DNA from 3 places in the Streptomyces camelliae genome. Region 3 is predicted to be linked to each of the others. Evidence: riboswitches for the same ligand, from Rfam matches in the RefSeq annotation. Region 3 holds a riboswitch; each other region holds the start of a gene.
The links. A riboswitch is a leader RNA that binds a small molecule or an ion and turns the genes downstream of it on or off. The one in region 3 is predicted to bind cyclic di-AMP.
Positions count from the first base shown of each region.

Region 1: linked by a shared signal. The riboswitch ahead of O1G22_RS11125 (M23 family metallopeptidase) and the one ahead of O1G22_RS22230 (M23 family metallopeptidase) in region 3 are both predicted to bind cyclic di-AMP.
Region 2: linked by a shared signal. The riboswitch ahead of O1G22_RS17555 (transglycosylase SLT domain-containing protein) and the one ahead of O1G22_RS22230 (M23 family metallopeptidase) in region 3 are both predicted to bind cyclic di-AMP.

Region 1 covers NZ_CP115300.1:2,460,122-2,467,181, reverse strand. Annotated here, with positions in the region: gene O1G22_RS11135 (M16 family metallopeptidase) at 1-1,098, shown strand, start outside; gene O1G22_RS11130 (M16 family metallopeptidase) at 1,095-2,483, shown strand; cyclic di-AMP (ydaO/yuaA leader) riboswitch at 2,696-2,855, shown strand; gene O1G22_RS11125 (M23 family metallopeptidase) at 2,868-3,584, shown strand; gene O1G22_RS11120 (GntR family transcriptional regulator) at 3,782-4,468, shown strand; gene O1G22_RS11115 (HPr family phosphocarrier protein) at 4,640-4,921, opposite strand; gene O1G22_RS11110 (bifunctional acetate--CoA ligase family protein/GNAT family N-acetyltransferase) at 5,100-7,060, shown strand, end outside.
Region 2 covers NZ_CP115300.1:3,870,547-3,877,606, forward strand. Annotated here, with positions in the region: gene O1G22_RS17545 (LolA family protein) at 1-1,188, opposite strand, end outside; gene O1G22_RS17550 (polyprenyl synthetase family protein) at 1,564-2,574, opposite strand; cyclic di-AMP (ydaO/yuaA leader) riboswitch at 3,229-3,408, shown strand; gene O1G22_RS17555 (transglycosylase SLT domain-containing protein) at 3,412-3,906, shown strand; gene O1G22_RS17560 (HAD family hydrolase) at 4,041-4,853, opposite strand; gene O1G22_RS17565 (FAD-dependent oxidoreductase) at 4,977-6,179, opposite strand; gene O1G22_RS17570 (carboxylate--amine ligase) at 6,315-7,060, opposite strand, start outside.
Region 3 covers NZ_CP115300.1:4,875,997-4,883,056, reverse strand. Annotated here, with positions in the region: gene lhgO (L-2-hydroxyglutarate oxidase) at 1-529, shown strand, start outside; gene trmB (tRNA (guanosine(46)-N7)-methyltransferase TrmB) at 575-1,396, shown strand; gene O1G22_RS22240 (PrsW family intramembrane metalloprotease) at 1,553-2,911, shown strand; gene O1G22_RS22235 (aldo/keto reductase) at 2,952-3,896, opposite strand; gene O1G22_RS22230 (M23 family metallopeptidase) at 3,973-4,998, opposite strand; cyclic di-AMP (ydaO/yuaA leader) riboswitch at 5,008-5,152, opposite strand; gene O1G22_RS22225 (PP2C family protein-serine/threonine phosphatase) at 5,345-6,562, opposite strand; tRNA gene O1G22_RS22220 (tRNA-Met) at 6,720-6,793, shown strand; gene O1G22_RS22215 (dihydrofolate reductase family protein) at 6,840-7,060, opposite strand, start outside.

The DNA of each region.
Region 1 (7,060 bases), 2.4 Mb from region 3:
TTCGAGACCATGCCCGCCCACCAGCTGGAGCTGGCGCTCTGGCTGGAGGCCGACCGCATGGGCTCGCTGCTGGCCGCCCTGGACGACGAGTCCATGGAGAACCAGCGGGACGTCGTCAAGAACGAGCGCCGCCAGCGCTACGACAACGTCCCCTACGGCACCGCCTTCGAGAAGCTGACCGCGCTCTCGTACCCGGAGGGCCACCCCTACCACCACACGCCGATCGGCTCGATGGCGGACCTGGACGCGGCCACCCTGGAGGACGCCCGCCAGTTCTTCCGCACCTACTACGCGCCGAACAACGCCGTGCTCTCGGTGGTCGGCGACATCGACCCGAAGCAGACCCTCGCCTGGGTCGAGAAGTACTTCGGCTCGATCCCCGCGCACGACGGCAAGCCCGCCCCCCGCGACGGCACCCTGCCGGAGGTCATCGGCGAGCAGAAGCGTGAGGTCGTCGTCGAGGAGGTCCCGGCGCGCGCCCTGATGGCCGCCTACCGGCTCCCGCACGACGGCACGCGCGCGTGCGACGCGGCCGACCTCGCTCTGACCGTCCTCGGCGGCGGCGAGTCCTCCCGGCTGTACAACCGGCTGGTGCGCCGCGACCGTACGGCCGTCGCGGCCGGCTTCGGTCTGCTGCGCCTCGCCGGCGCCCCCTCGATGGGCTGGCTGGACGTGAAGACCTCCGGGGACGTCGAGGTGCCGGTCATCGAAGCCGCCATCGACGAGGAGCTGGCCCGGTTCGCCGAGCAGGGCCCCACGCCGGAGGAAATGGAGCGCGCCCAGGCCCAGTTGGAGCGCGAGTGGCTGGACCGGCTGGGCACGGTCGCCGGCCGCGCCGACGAACTGTGCCGGTTCGCCGTCCTGTTCGGCGACCCGCAGCTCGCCCTCACCGCCGTCAAGCGCGTCCTGGAGATCACCCCGGAGGAGGTCCAGGAGGTCGCCAAGGCCCGCCTGCGCCCCGACAACCGCGCGGTCCTCGTCTACGAGCCGCTGTCCGCCGAGTCCGCCGAGCACACCGAGGAAGCGGGGCGCGGCGAGGACCCGGAGCAGGAAGCGACCGTAGAGGCCGGCAACGAGAACGAGGAGACGGCCAAGTGACCGAGCTCGCCACCATGGACTTCCACCCCCAGCCCCAGCCCGGCGACGCCAAGCCGTGGGCGTTCCCGGCCCCCGAGCGCGGCGCGCTGGACAACGGCCTGACGGTGCTGCGCTGCCACCGCCCCGGCCAGCAGGTCGTCGCCGTCGAGGTGCTGCTCGACGCGCCCCTGGACGCCGAGCCGGCCGGCCTGGACGGCGTCGGCACGATCATGGCGCGGGCCTTCTCGGAGGGCACCGACAAGCACTCCGCCGAGGAGTTCGCCGCCGAGCTGGAGCGCGCGGGCGCCACGCTCGACGCGCACGCCGACCACCCGGGCGTCCGGCTCAGCCTGGAGGTGCCCGCCTCCCGGCTGGCCAAGGGCCTCGGCCTGCTCGCCGACGCCCTGCGCGCGCCCGCGTTCGCCGAGAGCGAGGTCGAGCGGCTGGTCCGCAACCGCCTGGACGAGATCCCGCACGAGCTGGCCAACCCCTCCCGCCGGGCCGCCAAGGAGCTCTCCAAGGAACTGTTCCCGGCGAGCTCGCGCATGTCGCGCCCGCGCCAGGGCACCGAGGACACGGTCGAGAAGATCGACGCGGCCGCCGTACGCGCCTTCTACGACCGCCACGTCCGCCCCGCCACGGCCACCGCGGTCGTGGTCGGCGACCTGACCGGCGTCGACCTGGACGCGCTGCTCGGCGAGACCCTTGGCGCCTGGACGGGCACCCCGGGCGCGGCCCGTACGGTGCCGTCGGTGAGCGCCGACGACACCGGGCGCGTGGTCATCGTGGACCGGCCCGGCGCCGTCCAGACGCAGCTGCTCATCGGCCGCGTCGGCCCCGACCGGCACGACCGCGTGTGGCCCGCCCAGGTGCTCGGCACCTACTGCCTCGGCGGCACCCTCACCTCCCGCCTGGACCGCGTCCTGCGCGAGGAGAAGGGCTACACCTACGGTGTGCGCGCGTTCGGCCAGGTCCTGCGTTCCGCCGCGGACGGCACGGGCATCTCCATGCTCGCCATCAGCGGCTCGGTGGACACGCCGAACACCGGTCCCGCGCTGGAGGACCTGTGGAAGGTGCTGCGCACCCTCGCGGCGGACGGCCTGACCGACGCCGAGCGGGACGTGGCCGTGCAGAACCTCGTCGGGGTGGCGCCGCTGAAGTACGAGACGGCGGCGGCCGTCGCGAGCACGCTGGCCGACCAGGTCGAGCAGCACCTGCCCGACGACTTCCAGGCGACGCTGTACCAGCAGCTGGCCGCGACGGGCACGGTGGAGGCCACGGCGGCCGTCGTGAACGCCTTCCCGGTGGACCGCCTGGTGACCGTCCTCGTCGGTGACGCCGCCCAGATCAAGGCGCCGGTGGAGGCGCTCGGCATCGGCGACGTCACCGTGGTGGCGGCCGAGTAACGCACGCGCATGCGTGGGGCCCTGACGGCTTACGGGCCGTCAGGGCCCCTTGCTGTTCCGCTTCCCGCCTCAGATGCCCGATTTGGGGCGGAGGTTGCCTGTCTGCCCTGTGGGATGCGCTACAAAAACCCGGATCGGTTTGGGGATCACCGACGGGCCCGCCTAGCGTCGTCCGGGCTGTTCGTCAGGCAGTGCGCCGCACCCGCGGCACCGGACAGCCATCGCCGAGTCCCCGTACGGCGCGAGCCAGGGGAGCCGGGGACCCAGGTCCCTTGGGGTGAATCGGACGCCCACGCGTGCGCGTGGGGGCCGTAGGAGACCTTCCTGCTCCGAACCCGTCAGCTAACCCGGCAGGCGAGAGGGAAGGAAAGGACCAGCCACTTCATGGCGTTCATGTGCGCCTCCGGGAAGCATCGCAAGCCCGGCCGGGTCAAGCGCACCACCGCTCAGGCGGCCGGTATCGCGGCCCTCACCACCGGAGTCGTCGGCACCCTCGCGGCCGCCCCGGCGTTCGCCGCCCAGAACTCCCCCGAGCAGACCGGCCTCACCCCGGTGATCACCGTGGGCGACGACATCGCCGCGAACATCGACGCGCAGGCCGCCGCCCAGCAGCGGGCCGCGGAGCAGAAGGCGGCCGAGCAGGCCGCGGCCGAGCGGGCCCAGGAGATCCGCGAGGCCGAGCGCGAGCGGCTGAACCGCTTCGTCGCCCCGATCACCGACTCGTACGTCTCCACGGGCTACAAGGCCAGCAGCTCCCTGTGGTCCTCCGGTTCGCACACCGGCATCGACTTCCACGCGGCCAGCGGCACGCCCGTCCACGCGGTCGGTTCCGGCACTGTCGTCTCCACCGGCTGGGGCGGCGCGTACGGCAACCAGATCGTGATCCGGATGGCCGACGGCATGTACACCCAGTACGGCCACCTGTCGTCCATCGGGGTCACGGTGGGCCAGCAGGTCACCCCGGGCCAGCAGATCGGCCTGTCCGGCGCGACCGGCAACGTCACCGGGCCGCACCTCCACTTCGAGGCCCGGACCACCCCCGACTACGGCTCGGACGTCGACCCCGTCGCCTATCTCCGCAAGCACGGCGTGAACGTCTGACCCACCCGCGCACGGCATCCGCGGCCCCGGCTCATCGAGCCGGGGCTTTCGCCGTTTTTCACGCTGTCCGCCGGAGGTCTGTCCAAAAAACCTCCATGGATTCCGGCCCGCCGTCGGAAATTCCGGCTCATTGGAATAGAGTCACGGAACACACGTCCATCGTCGACGTTTCACGGGGATTAAGGCGGAGGTCGGTCATGCGTATTCCGGCGCACTCGGTATGCACGGCGATCCGGGACGACATCGTCGCCGGTGTCTACGAGCGCGGCAGCCGGCTGACCGAGGAAGTCCTGGCGCGTCGTTACGGCGTCTCGCGCGTCCCCGTCCGCGAGGCGCTGCGCACTCTGGAGGCGGAGGGCTTCGTGGTGACGCGCCGGCACGCGGGCGCGTGCGTGGCCGAGCCGACCGAGCAGGAGGCCGCCGACCTGCTGGAGATGCGCATGCTCCTGGAGCCGCTCGGGGCCGCCCGGGCCGCCCAGCGGCGCACGGAGGCGCATCTCAAGGTGCTGCGCGGCCTGGTGAGGCTGGGTCAGGAGCGGGCCCGACGGGGCAGCAGCGAGGATCTGCGCTCGCTGGGCGGCTGGTTCCACGAGACGCTCGCCCAGGCCTGCGGCAGCCCGTCGCTGACCTCCATGCTGACCCAGCTGCGGCACAAGATCGCCTGGATGTACACGGTGGAGGCGCCGCCCAGCCCGGCCGATGCCTGGGCGGAGCACGGCGCGATCGTGGACGCGGTGGCGCGCGGCGACGGCGAGCGCGCGCGGGCGCTCACGGCGCTGCACGGCGAGCGCACGACGGCCGCGCACCGGCTGCGCTTTTCCGGTGCCGGTGAGCGTGTGAGGACTTCGCAACACGTCGTAAACACGTCGGGCCCGCGGCATTAACACGCGCGCCGTATACAAAGAAGAGTAATTCGGCGCGGTGTATTTCCGCTGCCTGAATTGCTGGTGTGCCCGCGTATTCCCGAAAGGCGGCCGAGCTGTGCCGCCCGGGAAACGGCGAAGCCGCGCCGCCCGGAAAGGGCGACGCGGCTTCGCGGTTCTGCGCGTGGGCGGTCAGACCGTCTCGGGCAGTTCTTCCAGACCCTCGGCGACCAGCTTGGCCAGCCGGTCCAGGGCGATGTCCGCGCCCTCGGCGTCGGAGGCGAGGACGATCTCCTCGCCCCCCTGGGCGCCGAGGCCGAGGACGGCCAGCATGGAGGCCGCGTTGACGGGGGTGCCGTCAGCCTTGGCGATCGTCACCGGGACGCCTGCGGCCGTGGCGGCTCGGACGAAGATGGAGGCGGGGCGGGCGTGGAGGCCCTCGGCCCAGCCGACGTTGACGCGGCGCTCAGCCATGTGTTGCTGCCCTTCGGTGTTCAGGGTTGTCTAGACCAGTTTCCCATATCGTGAAGCATGCCCGGAGCGGACGTCCGTCCGCCCCTGGCGTGTCGTCGGACCGCGGCCTCGGTCCGGGTTTTCGTCCTCCACAGACTGCCTCGCGCCGTTGTCGGACGCGAGCCGTACTCTGGGGCCCATGCAGACCTCGGCGGGCCGGCAGGACCGGCACGAGTACCCCGCCCACTGGGAGGCGGACGTGGTGCTGCGCGACGGGGGTACCGCGCGCATCCGGCCCATCACCGTTGATGACGCCGACCGCCTGGTCAGCTTCTACGAGCAGGTCTCGGACGAGTCGAAGTACTACCGCTTCTTCGCGCCGTACCCACGACTGTCCGCCAAGGACGTCCACCGCTTCACGCACCACGACTTTGTGGACCGGGTGGGACTCGCGGCCACCATCGGCGGCGAGTTCATCGCCACCGTACGCTATGACCGCATCGGCGCCGACGGTCTGCCCGCCTCCGCGCCGGCCGACGAGGCCGAGGTCGCCTTCCTGGTGCAGGACGCGCACCAGGGCCGCGGGGTCGCCTCCGCCCTGCTGGAGCACGTCGCGGCCGTCGCGCGTGAGCGCGGCATCCGCCGCTTCGCCGCCGAGGTGCTGCCCGCCAACACCAAGATGATCAAGGTGTTCACGGACGCCGGGTACACCCAGAAGCGCAGCTTCGAGGACGGCGTCGTCCGCCTGGAGTTCGACCTCGAACCCACCGACCGCTCGCTCGCCGTGCAGCGCGCGCGGGAGCAGCGCGCCGAGGCCCGCTCGGTACGGCGGCTGCTCGCGCCCGGTTCGGTGGCGGTCATCGGCGTCGGCCGAGCTCCCGGAGGAGTCGGCCGCAGCGTCCTCGACAACATCCGGGACGGCGGCTACAGCGGCCGGCTGCACGCCGTGAACCGGGCCTTCCCCGAGGACCTCAAGGAGGTCGACGGGGTGCCCGCGCACCGCTCGGTGCGGGAGATCGACGGCCCGGTCGACCTCGCCGTGATCGCCGTACCGGCCGATCACGTGCCCGCCGTGGTCGCCGAGTGCGGTGAGCACGGTGTGCAGGGGCTCGTCGTCCTGTCCGCCGGATATGCCGAGAGCGGGCCCGAAGGGCGGGAGCGGCAGCGGGCCCTCGTGCGGCACGCGCGCGCGTACGGCATGCGGCTCATCGGCCCCAACGCCTTCGGCATCATCAACACCGCCCCCGGCGTCCGGCTGAACGCCTCGCTCGCCCCCGAGATGCCCCGCCCCGGCCGCATCGGGTTGTTCGCCCAGTCCGGCGCCATCGGCATCGCCCTGCTGTCCCGGCTGCACCGGCGCGGGGGAGGGGTCACCGGGGTCACGGGCGTCTCCACGTTCGTCTCCGCCGGCAACCGCGCGGACGTCTCCGGCAACGACGTCCTGCAGTACTGGTACGACGACCCCGAGACCGACGTCGCCCTCATGTACCTGGAATCCATCGGCAACCCGCGCAAGTTCACCCGCCTCGCGCGGCGGACGGCGGCGGCGAAGCCGCTCGTCGTGGTGCAGGGGGTCGGCTCCGCGCCGCAGGGGCACGCGGTGCGCGCGACCCGGCTGCCGCACGCCACCGTCTCCGCGCTGCTGCGGCAGGCCGGGGTGCTCCGGGTCGACACGATCACGGAACTGGTCGACACCGGCCTGCTGCTCGCCCGCCAGCCGCTGCCGGCCGGGCCGAGGGTGGCGATCCTCGGCAACTCCGAGTCGCTGGGGGCGCTGGCGTACGACCGCTGCCTCGCGGAGGGCCTGCGGCCGGCCCGGCCGGTGGACCTGACGACCGGGGCGACGGCGGAGGACTTCCACCGGGCGCTGTCCGCCGCGCTGGCCGACGACACGGTCGACTCCGTCGTGGTGACGGCGATCCCGGCGATCGGGGAGGGCTCGCCGGGGGACGCGGAGCTGGCGGAGGCGCTCAGGTCCGCGGCGGCGGCCGTTCCGGGCAAGCCGGTGCTGGTGGTGCACGTGGAGCTCGGGGGGCTCGCACAGGCGTTGTCGGCTGCGGCCAGTACCGCACCCGCGGCCGCTGACAAGGCACCCGGAACGGCAGGCGGTGCCCACCGTTTCGAGCGGGGGGACCCCCATCGCCCTGCGGACCTGCCCAC
Region 2 (7,060 bases), 1.0 Mb from region 3:
GTCGGCCGCCTTCACCAGGGCGGACTTGGTCACCGCGCCGGCGTAGACCTTGCCGTCGTCGGTCATCAGGACGTTGATCAGGCGGGTGGAGAAGACCGTGCCCTTGCCGAACTTGCCGGAGACCTGGTCGCCGAGCGAGCCGAGGAAGCCGCCGAGGTCACCGGCCTTGGAACCGCCCGTCGGCAGACCGCCCTTGGAGCCGGTCTCGAAGGTGGCGATGGACGTCCAGCCCTTGCCGAGGACGGTGCCCTTGTCGTGGCCCGGGGCGAAGTCCTCGCCGCGCTTGACCGCGTGCTCCCGGTCTGCGCCGTCCTTCTTCTGCTCCGTCACCTTCGCGCCCTTGGGCGGGGTGAAGGCGAAGGTGGACGCGGAGGGCTTGGCGAAGGAGACCTCCGTGAAGCCCGCGTCGACGACGGCCGCGCCGCCGCTCTTCGGGGTCAGCGTGAACTTCAGTGGCATGCCCGTCTTCGAGTCGACGGCGATGCTGATCGCGCCGACCGTGGTGCCGGACTGGCGGGGCTTGATCAGCAGCTTGTAGGCGGCGCGGCCGGCGACCTGCTCGGTGCCGTCTACAGTGACGGACGTGGTGTCGTCCACCGCCTTCAGTGCCTGGTCGGCGAAGTCCTTGGGAGTGGCCGGGGGCTCGGTCCTGTCCTTGCCGGAGTCGGCGGAGGTGCCGTGGAAGACCGAGTTGGTCTTGCTGTCGTAGCCCCAGACGTTCGTGCCGTCGTGGATGAGGCTGTACTCGGAGCCGCTCTCCAGCAGCGACACCTTCTGCTTGTCCGGGCCGTCGGCGGCGACGCGCAGTGTGTGCGTGCCGGTGACCAGTTCGGTGAGCTTGGCCTGGGGGTCGGCGGAGGAGCCCTCGCCGGAGCCCTTGCCCGCCCCGGAGACCAGGCTGCTCTCCAGGCCGCCGAGGTTCGGCAGGCCGAGGTCGGTGCTGATCTTCACCGTGCCGGACAGCTGCTGCACGTCCGACTTTGCGATCTTGTCGATGAGCTGCTTGGCGGTGATCTTGGGCAGGTCGGGGTCGCCGGAGGCGGCGAGCGCCGGGACCAGCCCGATCGTGGCCGCCGCCACCCCCACCACCGCGACCGGGACCGCGTACCGCGCGGCCTTGCGGCGTCCGCTGTGCGGGTTCTCGTCCCGCACGGCGTCCACTGCGTCGTCGGATTCGTACGGTGCCATGTGTGCCTTACCTCCGTCGTCGGCGGCGGCTGTCCTCACGCTGGTCCACCCTGAGCCGCCATTCTCACCCGAATCGGTGAGGAGTGGTGATGTCCGTGTTCTCCATCTCACCAAACCGGCCATGAAGAAGCGTCAGACCACGGAGCCAAGTCCATGTACGACTGCGGTATGACACGCGGGGGTGACGGCTTCCGCGACCCCTAGGGGGCCGGACGGATCGCACGAATGCCGTACGCCGCCGTACGGCCGTCTGCCCGCACGGGCACCCGCGCGGGCCCCGCACACGCCGCGCGGCCGGCCGTCGGAGGCACGTTGCGGACACGTCAGGTCGTGGACACGTCAGCCAATGCTGCCGCAGAGCCGGTGTCAGGGGCGTCAGCCCGCGCGGTGCACCACGGCGTCGCACAGCTCCTCCAGCGCCCGCTTGGCGTCGCAGTCCCGCAGCGGGGACAGCGCGGCCCGGGCCTCCTCCGCATACCGCACGGTGTCGCGGCGGGCCTGCTCCAGCGCCGGGTGGGCGCGCAGCGCGGTCAGCGCCTCGGCGTGCCGGGCGTCGTCGCTGAGGTCGGAGTCCAGCAGCTCGCACAGCGCGAGGTCCTCGGGCAGCCCCAGCCGGGCCGCGCGCTCGCGCAGCCGGAGCACGGGCAGGGTCGGGATGCCCTCGCGCAGGTCGGTGCCCGGGGTCTTGCCGGACTCGTGCGAGTCGGAGGCGATGTCCAGGACGTCGTCGGCGAGCTGGAAGGCGACACCGAGCCGCTCGCCGTACTGGGTGAGGACGTCGATGACCGTCTCGTCGGCGCCCGACATCATCGCGCCGAACCGGCACGAGACCGCCACCAGGGAGCCGGTCTTGCCGCCGAGCACGTCCAGGTAGTGCTCGACCGGGTCACGGCCGTCGGAGGGGCCGGCGGTCTCCAGGATCTGGCCCGTGACCAGCCGCTCGAACGCGAGGGCCTGCACCCGGACCGCCTCGGGCCCGAGGTCGGCGAGGATCTGGGAGGCGCGGGCGAACAGGAAGTCGCCGGTGAGGACCGCGACGGAGTTGCCCCAGCGGGTGTTGGCGCTGTCCACACCGCGCCGCACGGCCGCCTCGTCCATGACGTCGTCGTGGTACAGCGTGGCCAGATGCGTCAGCTCCACGACGACGGCCGACGGCACGATGCCCGGCGCGTAACGGTCGCCGAACTGGGCCGCGAGCATCACGAGCAGCGGCCGGAACCGCTTCCCGCCGGCCCGTACCAGGTGCTGCGCGGCCTCCGTGATGAACGGAACCTCACTCTTGGTGGCTTCGAGCAAGCCTTCCTCGACAGCCGCCAATCCGGCCTGGACATCGGCTTCGAGAGCCTGGTCCCGCACGCTCAGCCCGAACGGCCCGACGACGGTCACGAGGGGTCTCCTGTCTGCTGGTGTCTGCTGGCGATTACACGGTTTGTCGATAGGTCGCTGCCATCACTCAAGTCAGCGTATCCGGTCCTGTTTCGATCACCGATAGCGCCCACCGGTCCAGCCCGGGTGGTATTGGATCATGGCCGGTATGCGTGTGATCGGATGATAAGAACGGACATCTATCGACTTAACAGGAAGCCTTGCGCTTTGTCGCGAACCGGGGGGCGAGCGGAGTAACGCCTCCATCCCACCCCGCGCACACCCGCGGACATACACGACAACGACGGGCATCGCGTCACAGGTTCCGGGAGGCACCCCCAGGTCACCCCCGGGTCACCCCCAGGCTGTCCACCGGCCACCTCACACCCAGCTCTCACCCCAACCCCGGAATCCGCCATGTCCGATTTGACAGGGTTTGCTATTTCGTGAGTTGGGTCACGCTCCCCCATCCGGCATCCCGGCCACCGAGCACCCTCCCTCCCCTTGCCCGGTCGGCAAGTTGAGGGTTGGCAACCGCAAAGGATCAAGTACCCCATAGGGCACACATCAAGGTCAAATGGTGCGTTGTGTGAATCCAGTACTTGTTCCCGACATGTGCTCTCGCATACGTTCCGGGCCGTCGGGCGGACGCCGAATCCTGCCGCCGCCCGCATGACCATCCACGAACCCATTTCGTACGGCAGGAGCGGGGGACCCAGGTAAGCCGCCGGACCGGACGACACGCGTCGCACCGGAACGGCTAGGGGTGAAGCCGTGCCTTCTCGCGAAGGTGCGGCCGGGCACCTCCCCGCCCGAACCCGACAGCTCACCTCGCAGGCGACGGAGAGGAACATCCCCATGCGTGCTGCCGCTCGTCACCGCCGTCCCCGGGCCAACCGCCTCGCCCGCACCCTCGCCGTCGTCGGCACCGGTGCCGCCGTCCTCGCCCTGCCGCTCATCGGCGCCACCAGCGCCTCCGCCGCCCCGGCGAAGAAGGCCACCAAGGTGTCCTCCACCACCCTTGCCGGGTACCCGAACAACCTCAACGGCTGGATCCACAAGTCGCTCGCGATCATGGCCCAGAAGGGCATCCCGGGCTCCTACCACGGCATCTACCGCAACATCATCCGGGAGTCCTCGGGCAACCCGTGGGCCATCAACAACTGGGACTCCAACGCGGCCCGGGGCATCCCGTCCAAGGGCCTGCTCCAGGTCATCGACCCGACCTTCAACGCGTACCACGTGGCCGGCACCTCGTTCAACATCTACGACCCGGTCGCCAACATCACCGCGGCCTGCAACTACGCCGCCGCGCGCTACGGCTCGATCGACAACGTCCACAGCGCGTACTGACGGCCGCACGGCGGTCGCTCCGACAGCGGCACGGCGGTCGCCCCGACGACAGCCCGGCAGTCGCCCTGACGACAGCCCGGCAGTCGCCCTGACAGCCGCCGGGCGGTCGTCCGACCGTCGGAGTCGCGCGGCCGTCAGCCGACCGGGAAGAGTCGTTCGAGGACGACGGCGATGCCGTCGTCCTCGTTCGACGAGGTGATCTCGTCGGCCACCGCCTTGAGTTCCGGGTGCGCATCGGCCATCGCCACCCCGTGCCCGGCCCACTCGAACATCGGGATGTCATTGGGCATGTCCCCGAACGCCAGCGCCCGTTCCGGCGCGATCCCCAGCCGGTCGGCGGCCAGCGCCAGCCCGGTCGCCTTGGTCACCCCGCACGGCTGGAGCTCCACGGTCCCCGGCCCCGACATGGTGACCGTCGCCAGCGAACCCACCACCGCGCGCGCCACGGCCGCCAACTCGTCGTCGGACAGGGCCGCATGGCGCAGCAGCACCTTGCTGATGGGCCTGCGCCACAGGTCGTCACGTCGGCCGACCCCCACCGCGGGCAGGGTCGGGTGCGGCATGCGGTACCCGGGCTCGATCAGTGTGAGCCCGTCGACACCGTCCTGATCGACAGCGGCGAAGACCTCCCCCACCTCCGCCTCGATCTTGCCGAGCGCCTCCTCCGCCAGTTCCCGGTCCAGCCGCACCGACCACAGCAGCCGGCCCGCCGCGGCGTCGTAGACCTGCGCGCCCTGCCCGCACACCGCGAGCCCCGTACAGCCGAGGTGCGCGAGCAGCGGCCGTACCCGCGGGGCCGGCCGGCCCGTCACCACCAGGTGGCGCGCACCGGCGCGCACCACCCGCGCGAGCGCGGCGAGCGACCGGCCGGAGACCGTGTCGTCGCCGCGCAGCAGCGTTCCGTCCAGGTCAGTCGCGATGAGTGCATATGCGGGGGAGGCTGCCATGATCAGAGAATACGGATGCGACGCCGGTCCGACTCATCTTGTCGTGCTGCGTACTTACGTGCTCATCACCCCCAAGTGGTGTGTGTCGTCCTCCTGTTCGCGGTGCGGTGGCCGGCGCGGGAGTCAGCCGTGGGCCGCGGCGAGGTGTCGCGCCAGGCGCGGGGAGGCGAACTCCGTGCCGCAGACGAACCGCATCACCGGGCCGTACGACGACGCTGCCGGCAGGCCCGTGAAGTACAGGCCGGGCACGGAGGAGACGCAACCGGGGCCCAGTTTCGGCGTGCCGCGGCTCACCGCGAGCCGGGTGCGCAGTCCGTGGCCGAGGAAGTCCATCGCCGCGACGGCGACGCGGTACCCGGTGGCCGCGATGACGTGGTCGGCGGTGAGCCGCTCGGTACGGCCGCCATGGGTGCGGACGGTGAGGACCGGGCTGCCGTCCGGCGCCTCGGCACGCACGATCCGCTCGACCTCCTGCACCGGTACGGCGCCCTCGAAGCGCTCACGCAGCCACCAGGCGCCGAGCGGTCCGAGGACCCGGCGGACCAGGAAGTGGCGGGTGGGCTCGGGCAGGTAGCGGTAGGGGTGCGGGTAGTAGCTGAGCGCCCACAGCGACCAGGCGCGGCCGAAGGGGGACTCGGGGCGCAGCCGCGGCTGCTCCCACGGCGGGGCGCCGAAGGCGACCCGGTCGCGGCCGCGCGCGACCACGCGCACGCGTGCCCCCGCCTCGGCGGCGAGCGCCGCCGTCTCCAGCGCGGACTGACCGGCGCCGACGACGATCAGCTCCTTGCCGGCGAACCGGCCGAGGTCGTGGTGCTGGGAGCTGTGCGAGACCGGGCCGGTCGCGGCGGGTCCGTCGGGCGCCGCGCCCGCCAGCTCCGGCGGCAGGTGGGCGAGGCCGGACAGGCCGGTGGCGACGACGACCGCGCGCGCCGTGAACAGCTCTCCGGAGTCCAGCTTGAGTTCGAAGCCGCCGCGCGCGTCACGGTCGACGGAGACGACCCGTACCCGCTCCAGTCCGGGCAGCAGCTGATACTGGAACCACTCGCCGTAGGCGATGAACGTCTCCACCGGGATGATGTCCTCGTCGCTGACCAGGCGGCGGATCCCGGCCGCCGCGCAGTAGTCGGCGAGGGTGTGGCCGGGCTGCGGGCAGTCGAGGCTGGAGGCGGCGGGGGTCGATTTCAGGAGCATGCCCTCGGGCATGTGCGCGCGCCAGCTGACCATGGGGTCGCCGAAGACGCGGACGGGGATGCCGCGCGCGCGGAGATGGGCGGCGGTGGACAGGCCGTACGGCCCGGCGCCGATGACTGCAACCGGTCGAGTCACGAAGTCCCTCCCCAGGACACGGTGCGCCACGCGTGGTGGCCTTGCCTACTTCGTGGATACCTACTTCGTGGATGCCTGCGTCGTGGACGCCTGCTTCGCGGGTCCCTGCTTCGCGGATACCTGCGTCGTGGACGCTTACTTCGTGGAGGTGCCGCTGCCGCGGCGGTTGGTGCGCCACAGCTGATGGAGGTGCTTCGCGCCCGGGCGCACGAAGCGGGCGAGCATCGTGAGGAACGGCAGCGGGTCGTCCCCCGCGAACCAGGCCAGCTCCGTCCCGCTTGCCCTCGCCGGCGCGTGCGGCGTCGTATAGCCGCTGCGGCGGTAGGCGAGGAGGGCGGGCAGGTCGATGTTCTCCACGATGTAACGGTGGCCGGCGCGCTGTTCCCCCTCCGGTACGGCGCGGCCGGTGAGATCGAGATGCAGGGCGCGTACGACGTCCACCCCCGACTCGTTCTCGAAGAGCCGGAACTGAGCGCCCATGCGCGGGTTGAAGTCCAGGAGCTTGTACTGTCCGTCGCGCCGGTCGAAGCGCAGGTCGAGGTCGATGATGCCGCTGAAGCCGATCTGTTTGATGAAACGTGCGGCGAGGTCCGCGAGTTCCGGGTTGTCGACGACATACGCGTTCGCCGTCATGCCGGCGTGCGGCGGCCACGAGCGGACCTTCACACCGGTGAAAAGCGCGCGCGGGGTGGAGTCCGGGCCGAAGCAGGCGTGCACGATCCAGTCCTCGGCCTCCTCCCGGGGCAGGTACTCCTGGAGGATCACGCCCGGTTCCTCGCCCCAGTCACGGGCCAGGCTGAGCAGACCCTCGCGGGTGGCGATGCGCGTGGTGCCGTTCACCGCGGGCCGCCGGCGCCGTACGAACGCCTCGCGGTTCTTGG
Region 3 (7,060 bases):
CGGGGAGTACTACGAGCTGGCGCGGCCGGAGCTGGTGCGGGGGCTGGTGTATCCGGTGCCGGATCCCGCCTTCCCGTTCCTCGGTGTGCATCTCACGCGCGGGATCGACGGAGGCGTGCACATCGGGCCGAACGCGGTGCCGGCGATGGCCCGGGAGGGGTACGGCTGGAGGGTCGTACGGCCCCGGGAGCTGGCCGGGACCCTGACGTGGCCGGGGTCGTGGGCGATCGCCCGGCAGCACTGGAGATACGGCGCGGGTGAGCTGCACCGCTCGCTGTCGAAGGGGGCGTTCCTGGAGGCGGTGCGCAGGCTGCTGCCCGGGGTGGAGTCGGACGACCTGGTACGGGCCCCTGCCGGGGTGCGGGCGCAGGCGGTACTGCGGGACGGGACGCTGGTGGACGACTTCCTCATCCGGGAGGGAGAGCGGGCCGTGCACGTACTGAACGCACCCTCGCCCGCGGCGACGGCTTCGCTGCCGATCGGGCGGGAAGTCGGGCGCCGGGTTCTTGATCTGCTCGGCCGGCTGTAGCGCTCGGTCTGTCCGGTGGTGGTGGGCCGTAAAATTGGTCGCACTGTGGCTGACTCCCTCAATACCCCCGATGTCCCCGCCCCGGCGGCGCCCCACGCACCCGGTGTGTCCATCCGGCACACCCGGGCCAAGGGGGAGCCGCGGTTTCCGGACGGGCCCAAGGCCGATCCCGCCGGGTCGCACTTCGAGCGGCGGATCCGGAGTTTTCAGCCCCGGCGCAGCCGGGTGACGGCGGGGCAGGCCGATGCGCTGCAGCGGCTGTGGCCCGTGTGGGGGCTCGACATCGACGGGCAGCGGGTCATCGACCTGCGTGAGCTGTTCGGGAACGACCGCCCCGTCGTGCTGGAGATCGGCTTCGGCATGGGGGAGGCCACCGCGCAGATGGCCGCCGGGGACCCGGACACCAATGTCCTCGCCGTCGACGTGCACACCCCGGGGCAGGGGAATCTGCTGGGCCTCGCCGACCGCGACGGACTGACGAACGTCCGGGTCGGCAACGGGGACGCGATCATCCTGCTCAGGGAGATGCTCGCACCCGACTCGCTGGACGGACTGCGGGTGTACTTCCCGGACCCCTGGCCCAAGAAGCGGCACCACAAGCGGCGGCTCATCCAGCCCGAGTTCCTGACGCTCGCCGCGATCCGGCTGAAGCCCGGCGCGCTGCTGCACTGCGCGACCGACTGGGAGCCGTACGCCGAGCAGATGCTCGACGTGCTCAGCGTGCATCCCGACTTCGAGAACACCCAGGCGGACGGCGGCTACGCACCGCGCCCCGAGTTCCGGCCGCTGACCCGTTTCGAGGGGCAGGGACTGGACAAGGGACATGTGGTGAACGACCTGCTGTTCCGGCGCGTATCGCATCCGTGATCACGCGTCGTCCAGCCGTGATCATGCGTAGTTCGGCACTGATCACGAATAGTTCAACCGTGATCGGCCGGCCGTCCGGCATTTCTTGATCAAGCCGGGCAGCCGGTCCGGTAATCCGCTCCAGCCCCTCGTCCCGCCACCGTTAGGGTCGATGCCGTGGCCACCAGTCCGATCAGTACTCCGTATCCGGCGTATCCCCCGCGTCCCGACGGCGCGGTGCTCCGCCATCCGCACTGGTGGCAGCGCGGCTGGGTGCGGTACGGGGCGCTGATCACGCTGCTGGCCCTGTCCGGGCTGGTGATCCTCGCGCTGGTGCGCCGGCAGACCGGTACCGAGGGGTTCCTGGTCGGGCTCGGGCTGGCCGTGCTGCCCGTGCCGTGGCTCATCGCCGCGTTCCGCTGGCTGGACCGGGTGGCGCCGGGCCCCTGGCGGAACCTGGTCTTCGCGTTCGCCTGGGGTGCCTGCGCGGCGGCACTGATAGCCATCGTCGCCAACAGCTTCGCGACCAGGTGGATAGCCACCGCGACCGCCGACCCGGCCAGTGCCGACACCCTCGGCGCCACCGTGATAGCGCCGATCGTCGAGGAGTCCGCCAAGGCCGCCGCCGTACTGCTCGTCTTCCTCTTCCGCAGACGTGACTTCACCGGGATCGTCGACGGGGTGGTGATCGCGGGCATCACCGCCACCGGGTTCGCGTTCACCGAGAACATCCTCTACCTCGGTACGGCCTTCGGGGCGGACCAGCTCTCCGGCGACAGCGGCATCGCCTCCGTCACCGCCGCCACCTTCTTCGTGCGCATCGTGATGTCGCCGTTCGCGCACCCCCTGTTCACCACCATGACCGGCCTCGGCTTCGGGCTCTCCGCGTTCGCGGCGCAGCGGCGGCGCGCACGCCGCGTGCTGCTGCCGGTCTGCGGGCTGCTGCTCGCGATGAGCATGCACGCCTTGTGGAACGGCTCCTCCACGTTCGGCGAGTTCGGGTTCTTCGCCGTCTACGGCTGCTTCATGGTGCCCGTGTTCGGGCTGCTGACCTGGCTGGCCGTCTGGACGCGGCAGCGGGAGCTGCGGACCGTGCGCGAGGAGCTGCCCGTGTATGTGTTGGCCGGGTGGCTGGGGCCGGCCGAGCCGTTCGCGCTGGGGTCGATGCGGGCGCGGCGGGCGGCGCGGGACTTCGCCCGGCACCACGGCGGGAAGCCGGCGGCGCGCGAGGTGGCGCGGTACGAGGCCACCGCCACGCAGCTCGCCCTGCTGCGGCGCCGGGGGCGCCAGGGGAAGGCCGGGGGCGACTTCGTCGTACGGGAGCGGGACTTGCTGGACGAGCTGTGGCGGCGCAGGGACGTGGCGCGGCCGGCTCTGGAGTACGCGGCGCGTGCGGCTGCTCCGGCTCCGGTGTACTGGGCTCAGCCGCAGTACGGATACGGATACGGGTACGGGTATCCGGCGGTGCCCTTCCCCACGCGCAACGCGCAGAACACGCCCAGCGCGCACGACGCGTACAACCCGTACCGGTCGTAGACCTTCGGGCCGCGGTGGGTCCGGCACCGCCGGACGGGCATCAGGCCGACGCCGCGGTCAGCTGCGCGACCTCCTCCTCCGTCAGCCTCAGGTCCGCCACGCCCAGCAGCGCGGGGAGCTGGTCGACCGTGCGGGCCGAGGCGATCGGGGCCGTGACCGTCGGCTGGGCCGCGAGCCAGGCCAGGGCGACCGTGGCGACGGGGGCCTCGTGGGCGGCGGCGATCTCGTCCAGGGCGGCGAGGACCTTCTGGCCGCGCTCGGACTCGGCGTGCTTCTGGGCCCCTTCGGCGCGGGCGCTGTCGACCTTGGTACCGGGGCGGTACTTGCCGGTCAGGAAGCCCGAGGCGAGGGAGAAGTACGGCACCGCGGAGAGGTTCTCCTTGGCGGCCAGGTCCTGCAGCTCGCCCTCGTAGGTGTCGCGGGAGACGAGGTTGTAGTGCGGCTGGAGGGCGACGTAGCGGGCCAGGCCCTCGCGGTCGGAGAAGTCGAGGGAGGCCTGAAGGCGCTCGGCGCTGATGTTGGAGGCGGCGATGTGCCGGACCTTGCCCGCCTTCACGAGCTCGTCGAGGGCGCCGATGATCTCCTCGACCGGGACCTCGGGCTTGTCGAAGTGGGTGTAGTAGAGGTCGATGTAGTCGGTGCCCAGGCGGCTCAGGGAGGCGTCGGCGGCGGCCTTGATGTTGGCGGCGGACAGGCCCTGGAACTGCGGGTGCTGGCTGACCTTGGTGGCGATGACGACGTCGGAGCGGTTGCCGCGGGCCTTGACCCACTTGCCGATGATCGTCTCGGACTCGCCGCCCTGGTTGCCCTCGACCCAGGCGGAGTAGGAGTCGGCGGTGTCGATGAAGTTGCCGCCCGCCGCCGCGTAGGCGTCGAGGACGGCGAAGGAGGTCTCCTCGTCGGCGGTCCAGCCGAAGACGTTCCCGCCCAGGGAGAGGGGGAAGACCTGGAGGTCGGAGGAACCGAGTGTGCGCAAGGAAGTCATGCTCTGCATCAACACCGGCGGAGGATGATCGCATTCCACCGCCGGCGCCGAGTTCACACGAATGCCATGGTCCGGTTCAGGGGTTGAGGCCCTTGTCGCGCAGCCACGGCGCCGGGTCGATGGCGGTGGCCTGGCCGTTCGGGTGGACCTCCAGGTGCAGGTGCGGGCCGGTGACGTTGCCGGTGGCGCCGACCCGGCCGATGACGTCGCCGGTGGAGACCTTCTGGCCGACCGAGACGTTGATCGAGGACTGGTGGCAGAACCACAGCTCGGTGCCGTCGTCCAGGGTCAGGATGGTGCGGTAGCCGTAGGCGCCGGCCCAGCCGGCCTCGGTGATCGTGCCGCCGTGGACGGCCTTGATCAGGGTGCCGGTGGGGGCGGCGAAGTCGAGGCCGGTGTGGTAGCCGGAGGACCACATCGCGCCGGGCTGACCGAAGGTGCCGGTGATCGTGTACGACACGACGGGCAGCGTGTACTGCTTGGCCAGCTCGGCCAGCCGCGCGGCCTCGGCCACCTGCTTCGCGTCGGCCACCGCCTTGTCCTTGGCGGCGGCGGCCTGGGCGGCAGCGTCCTTCTCCGCCTTGGCGGCCGCGTCGGCGGTCTGCTTCTCGGTGGCGGCGAGCGCGGCGGCGGTGGCCTTGCTGTCGGCCTTGCTCTGCTGCTGCTCGGCCTGGGCCATGATGCGGTTGCGCAGGGCCTCGCCGGCGCCGCCGCTCTTGGTGCTGTCGGCGCTCACGCCGACGCCCGAGAGCCCGGTGCCGGTGGCCTTCGGCGCCGAGGAGGAGCCGCCGCCCTCGAAGAGGTGGGTGACGGAGTCGGGCAGGGAGATGGAGACCGGGGACTTGCCGGTGTGGGCGCTGGCCATGCCGCCCGCGCCGACCGCGGCCATGACGCCGACGCCGAGGACGGTGGAGCTGCGGGCGAAGCCGCCGCGCTGCTTGGCGACGCGGTGCCGGCCCCGGACCCGGTCGACGGAGTCCTCGGTGGGGTTCCACTCCTCCCAGGGGCCCTCGTCGGCGCGGTAGGAGCCGTAGCCGAAGCTCTCGGACTCGTCGGACGCCGGTATGAACGGGGCTTCGGGGGCAGGCCGGTTGGACGCCACGCGGGCGTACTCCTTTCCTTCCGTCGCCTACCGGGTTAGCTGACGGGTTCGGAGCGGGAAGGTCTCCTACGCGCGTATACCGACCGGTGTACGCGTGATTCACCCCAGGGTGGTGGTTCCCCGGCTCCCTTGCGGGATTCGGCGCGTGCGCACGGAGCCGCCTCTTGTGGCGGCTGGGACGACCGCGCTGCGTTATCGAACGTTAATAGACCTGCGAGTCACTTTCCAAGCCGTTCGACTTGATCATTAACGCTTTCCGGACCGGACTTACCCCGTGATTCCACGGCAAACCGGGCGAGTTGACCGCCATTCAGGAGTCTCGGCGTTTTTGATGGTGTCTCAGATGTTATGCGGACGGCGGTCGTCCGGTCACCGTGGGTGAGAGCCCGGGATGCCGTACGGCAAGCAGCGCCATGTCGTCCGTCATCCCGCCGGAGTGCCGGCGCACCTCGTCGGCGAGCGTCCCGAGCAGCGCCGCGGGACCGGGATAGGCCCGCCCGGCGAGCCGCCGTTCGGGGTCGTAGAACCGGCCGAGGGCGTCCCGGGCCTCGGACAGCCCGTCGGTGTACAGCAGCAGGGTCGCCCCGTCCGGGAAGCGCTCCTCCATGACCTCGTCGGGCCATATTCCGAGGTCGCCCATGCCGAGCGGCAGCGCGGGCTCGGGGGCGGCCAGGGTGCGCAGGGTGCCGTCGGCGTACAGCAGCAGCGGGGGCGGATGGCCGCGGCTGAGGACCCGTACCAGCCCGTCGCCGTGCGGGAGTTCGGCGAGGACGGCGGTGGTGAAGCCCTCGAAGGCGTCGACGGCCTCGCGCCGGGTGCCCTCGCGGGCCAGCGCCCGCTCCAACCGCTGCGCCACCGCCTCCAGCGTGTCCTCCCGCTCGGCGGCCTCCCGGAACGCGCCGATCACCACGGCGACGGCGGCGACCGCACCCATGCCCTTGCCGCGCACGTCCCCGACGATCAGCCGGACGCCGTACGGGCTGTCCTGCACCGCGTACAGGTCGCCGCCGATGAACGCGTCCTGCCGGGCCGCCTCGTAGCAGGCGGCGATCTCGAAGCCGCCGATCCGCGCGGCGGGCTCCGGCAGTACGGCCCGCTGGGCGGCCTCGGCGATCTCCCGGGCGGAGGCGAGCCGCCGGTCACCGAGCCGGACGACCCGGTTGATGGCGACGGCCAGCAGAGCGACCGAGGCCACGGTGACGACGTCCGTGACGACACCCGCGGCCGAGTGCTCGCCGCCCCGGGAGCGCACCGCGTACATCGCGACGACGGCCGCGGCACCGGTCAGCACGGTGGTGCGCAGCGAGGACAGGGGCGCGGCGATCAGCGGGGCGGCCGTGAAGAACGGTACGGCGGTGAACTCCCTCGGGGTGAGCAGGCCGTACAGCACCCCGCCGGCGATCAGCAGCGCGGGCAGGGCGCGGGCCAGTGAGCGGGGGGTGAGGCGGCGCGGGCGCGGCGGCGCGGTCTCGTCGCCGAGGCCCGGGTCGGGCACGGGGTCACCGGGCAGCCGTCCCCCCGCCCAGGCATACGTCCGCTCCTCCTCCACCTCTCCAGGGCCCACCGCTCGTCTCCCACGTGTCCGACGTACGGTCCAGACTGGCCGCCCCGGGCCGTCCGGGCGACCTCGGCTGACCCGAGCGGATGACACCGCGCGACGCCTCCGCGATCAACCGGTGTGCGAACAGTCCTGCACATGGGGTACTCTGGAGTCACAACGACGCGGGGTGGAGCAGCTCGGTAGCTCGCTGGGCTCATAACCCAGAGGTCGCAGGTTCAAATCCTGTCCCCGCTACTGAAGGCTCAGGGCCCGGAATCCAGTGGATTCCGGGCCCTGAGTGTTATCCGGCCAAGTGCCGGTTCGGCGCCTTCGCCTGCTCCTCGTACTCCGGCAGTACGACCACTTCGGCGCCCGCCGTCACCAGCACCCCGCTCCCGTCCGCGGCTTCCACGAAAGTGTCCGGCTCACGCCAGGCCGTCACCACCCGCCGCACCCCCGCCCGCAGGATCAGCTCGGCGCACGGCGCGGGCCGGGACGCGCGCCGGGCACAGGGCTCCAGGC